Linked DNA regions of Pelosinus fermentans DSM 17108. The protein of the gene in region 2 interacts with the protein of the main gene of each other region in a pairwise test. Links are inferred from orthologs where the notes say so. Each region holds a gene or a part of one and is shown on either strand. Other genes may lie near its edges.

Evidence for each region.
Region 1: the proteins of mreB (region 2) and ftsZ interact in binary tests that used the Escherichia coli proteins (3 or more experiments, as listed by UniProt). The link is inferred for Pelosinus fermentans DSM 17108 from one-to-one orthologs.

The regions. Positions count from the first base shown.
Region 1 is NZ_AKVN02000001.1:2,338,561-2,342,615, forward strand. The notes cover bases 1,263-4,040. They hold ftsZ (cell division protein FtsZ), read left to right. Parts: upstream 1,263-2,017; coding sequence 2,018-3,064; downstream 3,065-4,040. Other genes in these bases: ftsA (cell division protein FtsA), read left to right, coding at 1,263-1,990; spoIIGA (sigma-E processing peptidase SpoIIGA), read left to right, coding at 3,333-4,040. In the rest of the region: FR7_RS10620 (DUF881 domain-containing protein), read left to right, coding at 1-253; FR7_RS10625 (small basic family protein), read left to right, coding at 253-582; more of ftsA, read left to right, coding at 794-1,262; more of spoIIGA, read left to right, coding at 4,041-4,055. UniProt on the Escherichia coli protein: Essential cell division protein that forms a contractile ring structure (Z ring) at the future cell division site. The regulation of the ring assembly controls the timing and the location of cell division.
Region 2 is NZ_AKVN02000001.1:784,490-790,561, forward strand. What follows is about bases 1,504-4,389. They hold mreB (rod shape-determining protein), read left to right. Parts: upstream 1,504-2,375; coding sequence 2,376-3,404; downstream 3,405-4,389. Other genes in these bases: FR7_RS03565 (M23 family metallopeptidase), read left to right, coding at 1,504-1,803; spoIIID (sporulation transcriptional regulator SpoIIID), read left to right, coding at 1,957-2,223; flgF (flagellar basal-body rod protein FlgF), read left to right, coding at 3,452-4,195; flgG (flagellar basal-body rod protein FlgG), read left to right, coding at 4,383-4,389. Also shown: spoIID (stage II sporulation protein D), read left to right, coding at 29-1,021; more of FR7_RS03565, read left to right, coding at 1,078-1,503; more of flgG, read left to right, coding at 4,390-5,171; flagellar basal body P-ring formation chaperone FlgA, read left to right, coding at 5,181-6,072. UniProt on the Escherichia coli protein: Forms membrane-associated dynamic filaments that are essential for cell shape determination. Acts by regulating cell wall synthesis and cell elongation, and thus cell shape.

The DNA.
Region 1 (4,055 bases), 1.6 Mb from region 2 along the record:
ATCAGAAGTACGTTGTGCTGGGCCAACGCTATCGGTAAATAATACACGCTATTCGCCACCATATGAAATATTGGTGATTGGTGAACCGCAAACCTTAGAAAATTCCCTTAAGATGAGAGGCGGAGTAATAGAGACATTGCAATTTTGGGGGATTCAAGTCAGTCTGAAAAAACAAGATGTAGTAGATGTTCCTGCATATAAAGGCGCATTTCGCTTTGAATATGCCAAGCCAATAAAGGATGGTGGTAAATAGTGGCTTTACCATTGGTTGGACTTATTATTGGTATTAGTTTAGGTGTTTTTTTCCCTCTTACTATACCTGTTGAATATGCAAAATTCATGTCAGTTGCTTTATTAGCTTCTTTGGACTCTGTATTTGGCGGATTACGGGCTGGAGCGGAAGAAAAATTTGATAATACTGTATTTATTACAGGTTTTTTTACAAATGCATTAATGGCTGCTGGATTAGTGTACATTGGTGAAGGTTTGGGTATTGATTTATATTATGTTGCACTATTAGCTTTTGGTTTACGGATATTCCAGAACTTAGCAATCATTCGACGCTATTTTTTAAGGAAATAATAAGGAGTTAGAATCGTTAGAGCTTCTGAAGACTTGGCCTACGCCAAGTCTTTTTTAAATATAAAAGGATAATCAAGGTGCTAATTTGCTATAATGAGACTTTTAAAAAATATTAGTAGGATAATTGTCTCTTTATTACAATAAAAAAAGGAAATTTAGTATTTATGTTGAAATAGGAGTATGGTGTAGAATACTTCAAACGAGGTTAGCCATGGATAGCAAAAATATCTTAGGAATTGATATCGGTACAAGTAATATTAAAATATTTGTTGGAAAAATTGGTCTAGATGGACATGTAACAATCGCTGGTAGCGGCCAAATGACAACAAATGGCTTTGCAAAAGGTGTAATTTCCAATTGTAATCTATTGGTTAAGTCTATTGAACAAGCTGTTGACTGTGCAGTAATGGCTACTGATCTTTCTGTTAAGGATGCTTATATCGGCATTGGCGGTATGGAACTTAATGCAGTAAATAGTATTGGCAGCATTGCTCCTTCAGCTCCAAGTAGCATTACAATAGATGACGTGAATCGTGTGTATCGAGCTGCAGCATTGGTTGCTATTCCTGATGATCATGAAGTGTTACATGTATTGCCACAGAAGATTTTTGTTGATAAACAAAGAAAAAATGGATTGCCACTACAGGAAAAAGGTTCTCACTTAGAAGTGGAGGCTCATGTTGTAAGTATACCTAAAATGACACTCAATGATCTGGTCAGAGAAATTGAAACGTTAGGTATACATGTTGTTAGTGTAATTGCTAATGCTGTTGCTGTTACAGAAGCTATAATTCCAGTGCCTGCTAAAAACTTTTTAGTGATAGATATAGGAGCGGGGAGTACAGAGTTAATCTTGTACCAAGAGGGGCATATCGATTTCACTACAGCGTTACCTCTAGGTGGAAATTATATTACAAGTGATATTATGCGAGGATTAGCTATTTCCTGGGAACATGCTGAGGAGATTAAGAAATATTATGCAAAGCTAAATAAACAACTACAGGGGCAGGAGATCATTTTAGATTGTAACGCGTATGGTACTACAGACAAGCATGTTTCTTATGACTTTTTATATAAAATTGTTGAGAGTCGTATCTGTGAACTTGTTTATTTAATGCATGAGCATAGTAAAATATTTTTGGCAGAAAATAAAATTGAAAAGATTTTTCTTACTGGTGGTTGTGGGGCTATGTCTGGTTTTGTTCAGAGCATAGAAGCAACCTTTGGTATACCGGTTCAAGTTGTCATTCATCAAGAACTGCCTTTAGAATATCGTTCTCCTGAAAATGCAGCTTGTTATGGGATATTAAAATATGCAGGAAAGAATTTGCCAAAACCCCAAGTTATTCTAGAGAGTAATCCTTGGCGGTCATTGATGAGTAAGTGTAGAAATTTTTTAAAAAACTAAATCTTGTGACTATAAGGGGGAAATTCCATGCTTGAATTAGATATGGATTTAGATCAATTTGCTGCAATTAAAGTAATTGGTGTTGGCGGTGGTGGAAATAATGCTGTAAATCGGATGATTGCTGCTGGTCTACATGGCGTAGAATTTATAACAGTAAATACAGATGCACAAGCATTAATGCATTCTCAGGCAGCTTATCGAATACAAATTGGCGAAAAACTTACCAAAGGACTTGGAGCAGGTGCCAATCCGGACATTGGTGAAAAAGCTGCTCAAGAAAGTCGTGAAGAAATTATAAAGGCATTGCGTGGTGCTGATATGGTTTTTGTAACTGCAGGAATGGGAGGCGGTACGGGTACTGGTGCAGCTCCTGTTGTTGCTGAGTGTGCTAAAGAGGTAGGGGCATTAACGGTTGGTGTTGTCACGAAACCCTTTTCTTTTGAAGGTCGGAGACGTCAGGCGCAAGCTGAAAGTGGAACCGCAAAGTTGAAAGAAAAAGTAGATACTCTGATTACCATACCGAATGATCGCTTATTGCAAGTCGCTGATAAGCGTACTTCTATGATCGATGCTTTTCGCATTGCTGATGATGTATTACGACAAGGGGTACAAGGGATTTCGGATCTAATTGCTGTACCAGGGCTTATTAATTTGGATTTTGCAGATGTGAAGACCATTATGACTGATACGGGTTCAGCCCTAATGGGGATTGGATATGGTTCAGGCGATAATCGAGCAGTAGCTGCAGCTGAAGCGGCAATAAAGAGTCCTTTGCTAGAAACTTCGATTGAAGGCGCCAGGGGAGTTCTTTTGAATATTACAGGAGGGCCGAGTTTAGGTTTACTAGAGGTAAATGAGGCTGCTGCGATTATTTCTGATGCAGTTGATCCTGAAGCAAATATTATTTTTGGCGCAGTCATTGATGAAAATTTTCAGGATGAAGTTCGTGTAACTGTAATTGCTACAGGGTTTGACGGTAAGCCTCTTAGTGTAGTAAAAGGAAAATTGGAGAGTACAACGATAGAACCTTTTAAAGTACGTGATTTAGATATACCAACATGGATGAGACGTTAATATTAACCTCTTCTCTTATGTTAATGCGAGAATATAAATGAATAATGTAATAAAAAAAGCATGCAAAATTAAATTTTGTATGCTTTTTTGTTTAGGATTAAAAAAATAAGCAGCAATTGATGCAACAAATAAGTTGGAAGAAAAAACCATATTTCTACAAAAAAATAAAGATCACCTTGTTATAATAAGAATAACTTATGCAATGAAACAATAGATTATTATTAAAATGTATATTGCTGTTACGTTTATGATGATAGGAAGGTTATTGATGTATATCTATGCTGATGTGCTTTTTATTATTAATATAATGATGAATAGTATGATTCTAATGTTAACGGCTTGGACGGTAGGGGCTACATATAAATTTTGGCGGATAGTATTAGCAGCTGCAGTAGGGGGTTGCTACGTCTTAATCGGTATGCTGCCTAGTATGGAGTTCTGTCATACCGCTATCGCTAAATTAGTAATGTCATGCCTGCTGATTTATATAGCGTTTGGCTATACATCTAAACGCAGATCATTTTTATTGTTAGCATCTTTTTATGTTGTATCCTTTATTTTAGGTGGTTCTATTGTTGGATGGGTTTATTTCTGGCAAGTGAATCATTATTCTCATACGCTGATCAGAATTCTTACAACTTTATCCTGGGAAAATGTATTATGGGGAAGTTGTTTAGGATCTATTTTGATTGTTACTATCATACGGCGTATGTTATCGAGTACAACTCGGCAGCAAAGTCTATATCAAGTGAAAATTGAATATAATGGGCAGGTGGTTGAGTTAACAGCCATGCTTGATACAGGTAACAGTTTATATACTACAATAGGCCATAAACCAGTGGTTTTAGTTAGTCAATATGTTATAGCGTCAATTTTAAGTGAGGATGTGGTAACTTTTTTACAAGAAAATGTACCAGAAATGTGGTTGGTGAACTTATCCCAGTGTACTGATGAAAAATGGCTATCACGTACACAAATAATTCCTTACCAT
Region 2 (6,072 bases):
CTTATGTAGAGCAAGAGGAGGGGCATGTGTGAAGAAGGTACTAGCATGGACGGTTTTGTTGGTGCTGGTGTTGGTGATTGTTATTCCGATTCTAGTGATAGGCGGTTTTCATGGAGAGCCAAGGCAGGGTGGGAGTGCTAAAATGGCAAAAGGCGATCATATCATCATCAAAGTTTATTTTCATGAACAGCAGAAAATTGTTGAAATGAAGTTAGAAGACTATTTAAAAGGTGTAGTAGCGGCAGAAATGCCTGCTGAATTTGAACTGGAAGCTTTGAAAGCCCAGGCAGTGGCAGCGCGGACGTATGCTGTGAAGAATATGACAGCCTTTGGGGGCAGCGGTCTGGCAGAACAGCCTGGCGCTGATGTGAGTACCGATTACAAGCAAAGTCAGGCATGGGCAAATGAAGAGACGCTAAAGAAACGATGGGGGAGTAACTATACAAAATTCTGGAACAAAATTAGCAAGGCAGTTGAGGAAACAAGTGGTGAAGTTGCTACTTATAATGGGGAATTCATTCAGGCAGTATATCATTCAACCAGTGGGGAAAGGACAGCAAGTGCAAAAGAAGTATGGGGGTTTGACTATCCTTACTTGCAAAGTATACCCTGTACATGGGATCAAAAATCTCCCCGATATTATGATAAAAAAGAATTTTCTTTTGCGCAGGTGGAACAACTATTAGGCCCAGAAACGCAAGTCGTAGCTGCCATGCAAAATAATAGCAGTGGAGCTATGGCTATTTTGAATACCACGGAGTCTGGGCGAGTTGGTCAAATTCGCATTGGCAGCAAAGTATTGTCTGGAGCAGAGGTGAGGGAAAAGCTGGATTTGCGCTCTAATAATTTTAATGTAGAGCTAAAAGATAATAAGATCGTTGTCAATACAATCGGTTATGGGCATGGTGTGGGTTTGTGCCAATATGGAGCCAATGGCATGGCGAAAGAAGGCATGGATTATCGGCAGATTATTACGAAATACTATACTGGCGTGGCTCTTAAGAATATAAACGCCTACTAAATAGAAGACTGTTTAAAAACATTTTTTATCGGACATACTGAGTATGAGGTGATAGTATGTCAAAATTAAAAATTCCTGCCTTAGCTTTTATCACGCTGCATTTAAAAAAAATAAATACAAGTTTATACAGACGACGTTTTTATCGAGAGCAGATCCCCTTTAAAAGCCTGTATACTGGTGCATGTTTGTTAATGCTGGCAAGTGTACTAGTAGCATCTGTGTTTATAACGATACATAAGAAAGAGCAGAATATTGTTGTCATACCCCAGCAGGATCAGGAAGAACAAGTTTCTGCTCCTGCTGGGGTATTGATCGTAGACGAGAAAGCAGCTTTACCTCAAGAAGCAGCTTCGGCATCTGCGCCAGTGGCAAAAGTCCAGCCTTCTGCAGAGGATTCAGGGCGCTTTCTAGGAGTAAAAGGTGAGATAAAAGTAAAGTTCGGCTGGTATTTACATCCATTGTATAACGATTGGCGTTATCATACAGGAATTGATGTAATGGGACATAAGGGGCAGAGCGTATCGGCCATACAGAATGGGCAGGTAACTGAAATATACCAGGATGCAAATAGCGGATTAACCGTAGTGGTAAAACATAAGGATTATCAAGTGTACTATGGATCTCTTTTGAAGGCTGCCGTTGAGAAAGGAGACTTTATTCAGGCAGGACAAGAAATAGGAAAAATGGGCAGCTGTGATGCCGAACCGTATGATCATCTACATTTAGCAATCAAAGAAAATGATGACTATGCAGATCCTTTACTGATAATAAACAAAGACTGATTCTTATGCGCGTAATAGGATGCCACTTTCTAGATCAGTTCGTAAATAACAAGCTAATAAAAAAGTAGCCTTTAAAAAGCACAGTAGTGCTTTTTTTTATTTTGTCCGCATATATATATGTTAGCAAAGCAAGGGTGAGGGGGCAGAAAGGTTATGAAGGATTATATCCGTAAAAGGGTATTGGACATTTGTCAGCACATTTTGGAGAGCAAGCATACGGTGCGGCAATCAGCCATAGTGTTTGGGGTAAGTAAAAGTACGGTGCATAAGGATATGATAGAAAGATTGCCGCTCGTGAATAAAAAAATGGCAAACCGTGTAAGGGTGATATTAGAACAAAATAAGGCGGAACGTCATATCCGCGGTGGAGAAGCCACGCGAAAAAAATATAAGGAAGCGGGAGAAAATAGCAAAAAATAAAGGATTTTTTTTATTCATGTAGAATGGAAGCAAGTGAAACTATTTTTTAAGGCGTTAATTAACCACAAAGGCAATGGCTGTAGTTTCGTAGTCTTTGTGGTTTAAATAAAAACTAAAGAATGGACAAGTAGGAGTAGGAGAGGGGATTATTCATGTTTGGAATGTCAATGGACATTGGTGTAGATCTAGGGACTGCCAACGTTTTGGTGTACATAAAAGGTAAAGGGATTGTATTGCGGGAGCCATCAGTAGTGGCGATCGATCGTGATTCCAATACAGTATTGGCCGTAGGAGAAGAGGCACGACGAATGCTTGGACGAACTCCCGGCAACATTATTGCTATTCGGCCACTGCGAGAGGGCGTTATTGCAGATTATGATACAACGGAAACCATGCTGCGTCATTTTATCAGCAAAGTGGTTCCCAAGAACTTCTTTTTTAAACCTCGTATCATGGTTTGCATACCTTCCGGTGTCACAACAGTTGAAAAACGGGCAGTCTTAGAGGCTGCAGTGCAGGCTGGTGCTAAAAAGACTTATTTGATTGAAGAACCCTTAGCTGCAGCTCTTGGTGCAGGATTGGATATTTCAGAACCATTTGGTTCTATGGTGGTTGATATTGGCGGGGGTACGACGGATGTAGCAGTATTAAGTTTGGGCGGTATTGTAGTGAGTGAATCACTAAGGGTTGGCGGAGATAAGTTCGATGAGGCTTTAGTGCGTTATGTGAAACGCGAATATAACGTGATGATTGGTGAGCGTACTGCGGAACAGATCAAAGTGACGATTGGCACAGCATTGGTCTCGGGTCGTAATGAAAGTATGGAAATTCGCGGGCGGGATTTAGTTTCTGGCTTGCCGAAAACGTTACGCATTACATCAGCTGAAACCTTTGAAGCATTAAATGAGTCTGTGTCCTTGATTGTTCAACGGGTGAAAACGGTACTGGAAATCACTCCTCCTGAATTGTCATCAGACATTATGGATCGGGGCATTGTCATGACTGGCGGTGGTTCGATGCTTTATGGTTTGGACAAGCTGATTCAGCAAGAGACTGGTATTCCTACCTATTTAGCAGAAGATCCCCTTTCCTGCGTGGCATTAGGTACAGGAAAAGCCTTGGATTCTTTAGGTTCTCTAGAAGATAGTCTGACAACATTAAAAAGAGGCAGTATCGCCTAGTCAAGGGATGTCCGTAAAATTTTTGAGAAGGAAAAAGGAGTGATTACATGATTCGCGGTTTATATACAGCTGCTTCTGGTATGCTGGCAGAGGCAGAACGTATTGATGTTACCTCCAATAATTTAGCAAATGCGAATACTGCTGGATTTAAAAAGGATGTAGCTGTTACTAAAGATTTTGCTAACATTTTAATTACTCGTGTTAATGATGGTGATGAGGCCCCTGCTATTGGCCGTATGGGGACGGGAGTTATAGTGGATGAAGTGGCAACGACCTATACTGGCGGCTCCATAAGAACGACGGGGAATGCCTTTGACTTAGCAATTGAAGGAAGAGGTTTTTTTGCAGTGCAAACTCCTCAGGGCTTGCGATATACACGCAACGGCACGTTTGCAAAAAGCATACGAAACCAATTAGTTACAAGTGACGGATATCAGGTGTTAGGCGAAAATGGTCCGATTGTGATCGATGGCAACAAAATGTCGGTTGACGGAAATGGACGTGTGATAGTTGATAATGAGGTAGTAGGACAGCTAAGAATGGAAGAATTTGCCGATGAAAAACAGCTTTCCAAGGAAGGGTCGAGTCTATTTGCTGCAGCCCAAGGTGCACAAGTACAGCCGGCAGCTGGTAGTGTAATACAAGGAGCTTTAGAAATGTCTAACGTGAATGTTGTTGGAGAAATGGTGAATTTGATTACTAATTATCGTTCCTATGAAATAAATGCTAAAGTAGTACGTTCTCATGATGATTTATTGGGAAAGGCTGCCAATGATATCGCAAAACTATAAAACTTTATTTTTTATTTAAGATTTTGCTCTATTGTGGCGATATTATAAGTAGGATTAGTTAAGATCCTGCTGTTATAATTTAGTATACATATGTGGAATTAACGTTTAATGTTTTAGGAATTAAGTTTGATAGCGGGTAAGGTTTTTTAGCAATATATTTCATGTGATTAGGGAGGATTTTTAGACTATGATGAGATCATTATGGACTGCTGCGTCAGGAATGGTTGCCCAACAGGCGAACATTGATGTGGTTTCCAATAATTTGGCAAATGTCAATACGACAGGATTCAAAAAAAGCCGTACAGATTTTGAGGATCTAATGTATCAGACTATGCGACAGTCAGGAACGGCCACTGGTGCAGATACAATGCTGCCTACAGGGATTCAATTAGGCAGTGGTGTTCGTCAGGTAGCTACTCAAAAAATTTATACAGAAGGTAGTTTTCAATCAACAGGAAACGAATTGGATATGGCGATTGAAGGGGATGGTTTCTTTCAAATTACTATGTCTGATGGTACGATTAATTACACTCGTGATGGTGCGTTTAAACGAGACGATCAGGGACGAATTGTTACTTCAGAAGGGTACCCTCTGGAGCCTGCCATTACCATTCCTGAAAATTCCTCCAATCTTGCTGTATCATCTGATGGCCGCGTATCAGTCATACTAGCAGGTGAAACTGAGGCGCAGGAATTAGGACAGCTGCAATTGGTCAAATTTGTAAATCCGGCAGGTTTAGATAGTGTTGGTCATAATTTACTAAAGGAAACTGCAGCTTCAGGTACTCCGGTTGCCAGTGATCCTGGAATAGATGGAACAGGCACCGTTATACAAAAATATTTAGAAATGTCTAATGTTCAGATTGTGGATGAGATGGTGAATATGATTGTAGCGCAAAGAGCTTATGAAATCAATTCCAAAGCCATTACGACATCTGATGAAATGCTTGAACAAGCTGCTAACTTGAAACGTTAGGTGAAAGTAATGAGTAAGAAGGTATGTCTGCTTATCTTATTCCAAATTTGCGTATTGATCACTTCAGCTTTTGCTGAGGGCACCCGGGTTGTCATTGATGAGCAGGTTAGAGTGAATGGTGCAGCCATCAGCCTTGGGCAAGTCGCTAAGATCAGCGGGGATGATGAAAAAATCAATCAAGAACTGCGTCAGCTAAAAATTGGTGATGCACCTGCCCCGGGCAGCAGTTTTGTATTAACCAAAGAAATCATTACTATGCGATTAGCAGCAGCGGGTATCGATTTAGCAAGTGTTATGTGGAGCATTCCTGATCGTGTGACTGTGATTGGCGATTCGCAGGTTATAAGTGCGCAAACATTGATTGATAAAGGAATCAATGCGATTCGGGATCAAGTGGGACCTAATGTTAAATATGATGATTTACATATATTTTATGTTGGACGTGAACAAGAGGTAACAGCACCTGTAGGGACTGTTGCGCTGGCTGCTTCTTTGCCTTATGGAATTCGTTATAATACTCCGACTACTATAATAATTTCTGTAAGTGTGGATGGACAAGCTGTTACCAAAGTAAGTCTGAGATTTAAGGTGAATTTATATCGTCAGGTAACGGTGGCAGCCCGTCAAGTGAATGCTCGTGAGATCTTTACTGAAGATGATTTGCGGTATGAACGGATGGATACAGGACAAATTGCAGCGGGTTTTATTACTGATAAGAATAAGATACTTGGATTAATGGCCAGACGATTAATAACTCCGGGTATGGTGATAAGCGATTCCATGGTAAATAAGCCTGTAATTGTTAAACGGGGTAATATGGTAACTCTAACTGCTTTTATTGGCACCATAGAAGTAATAACCTCGGGGCAGGCTTTGCAGGACGGCTATGAAAATCAATTGA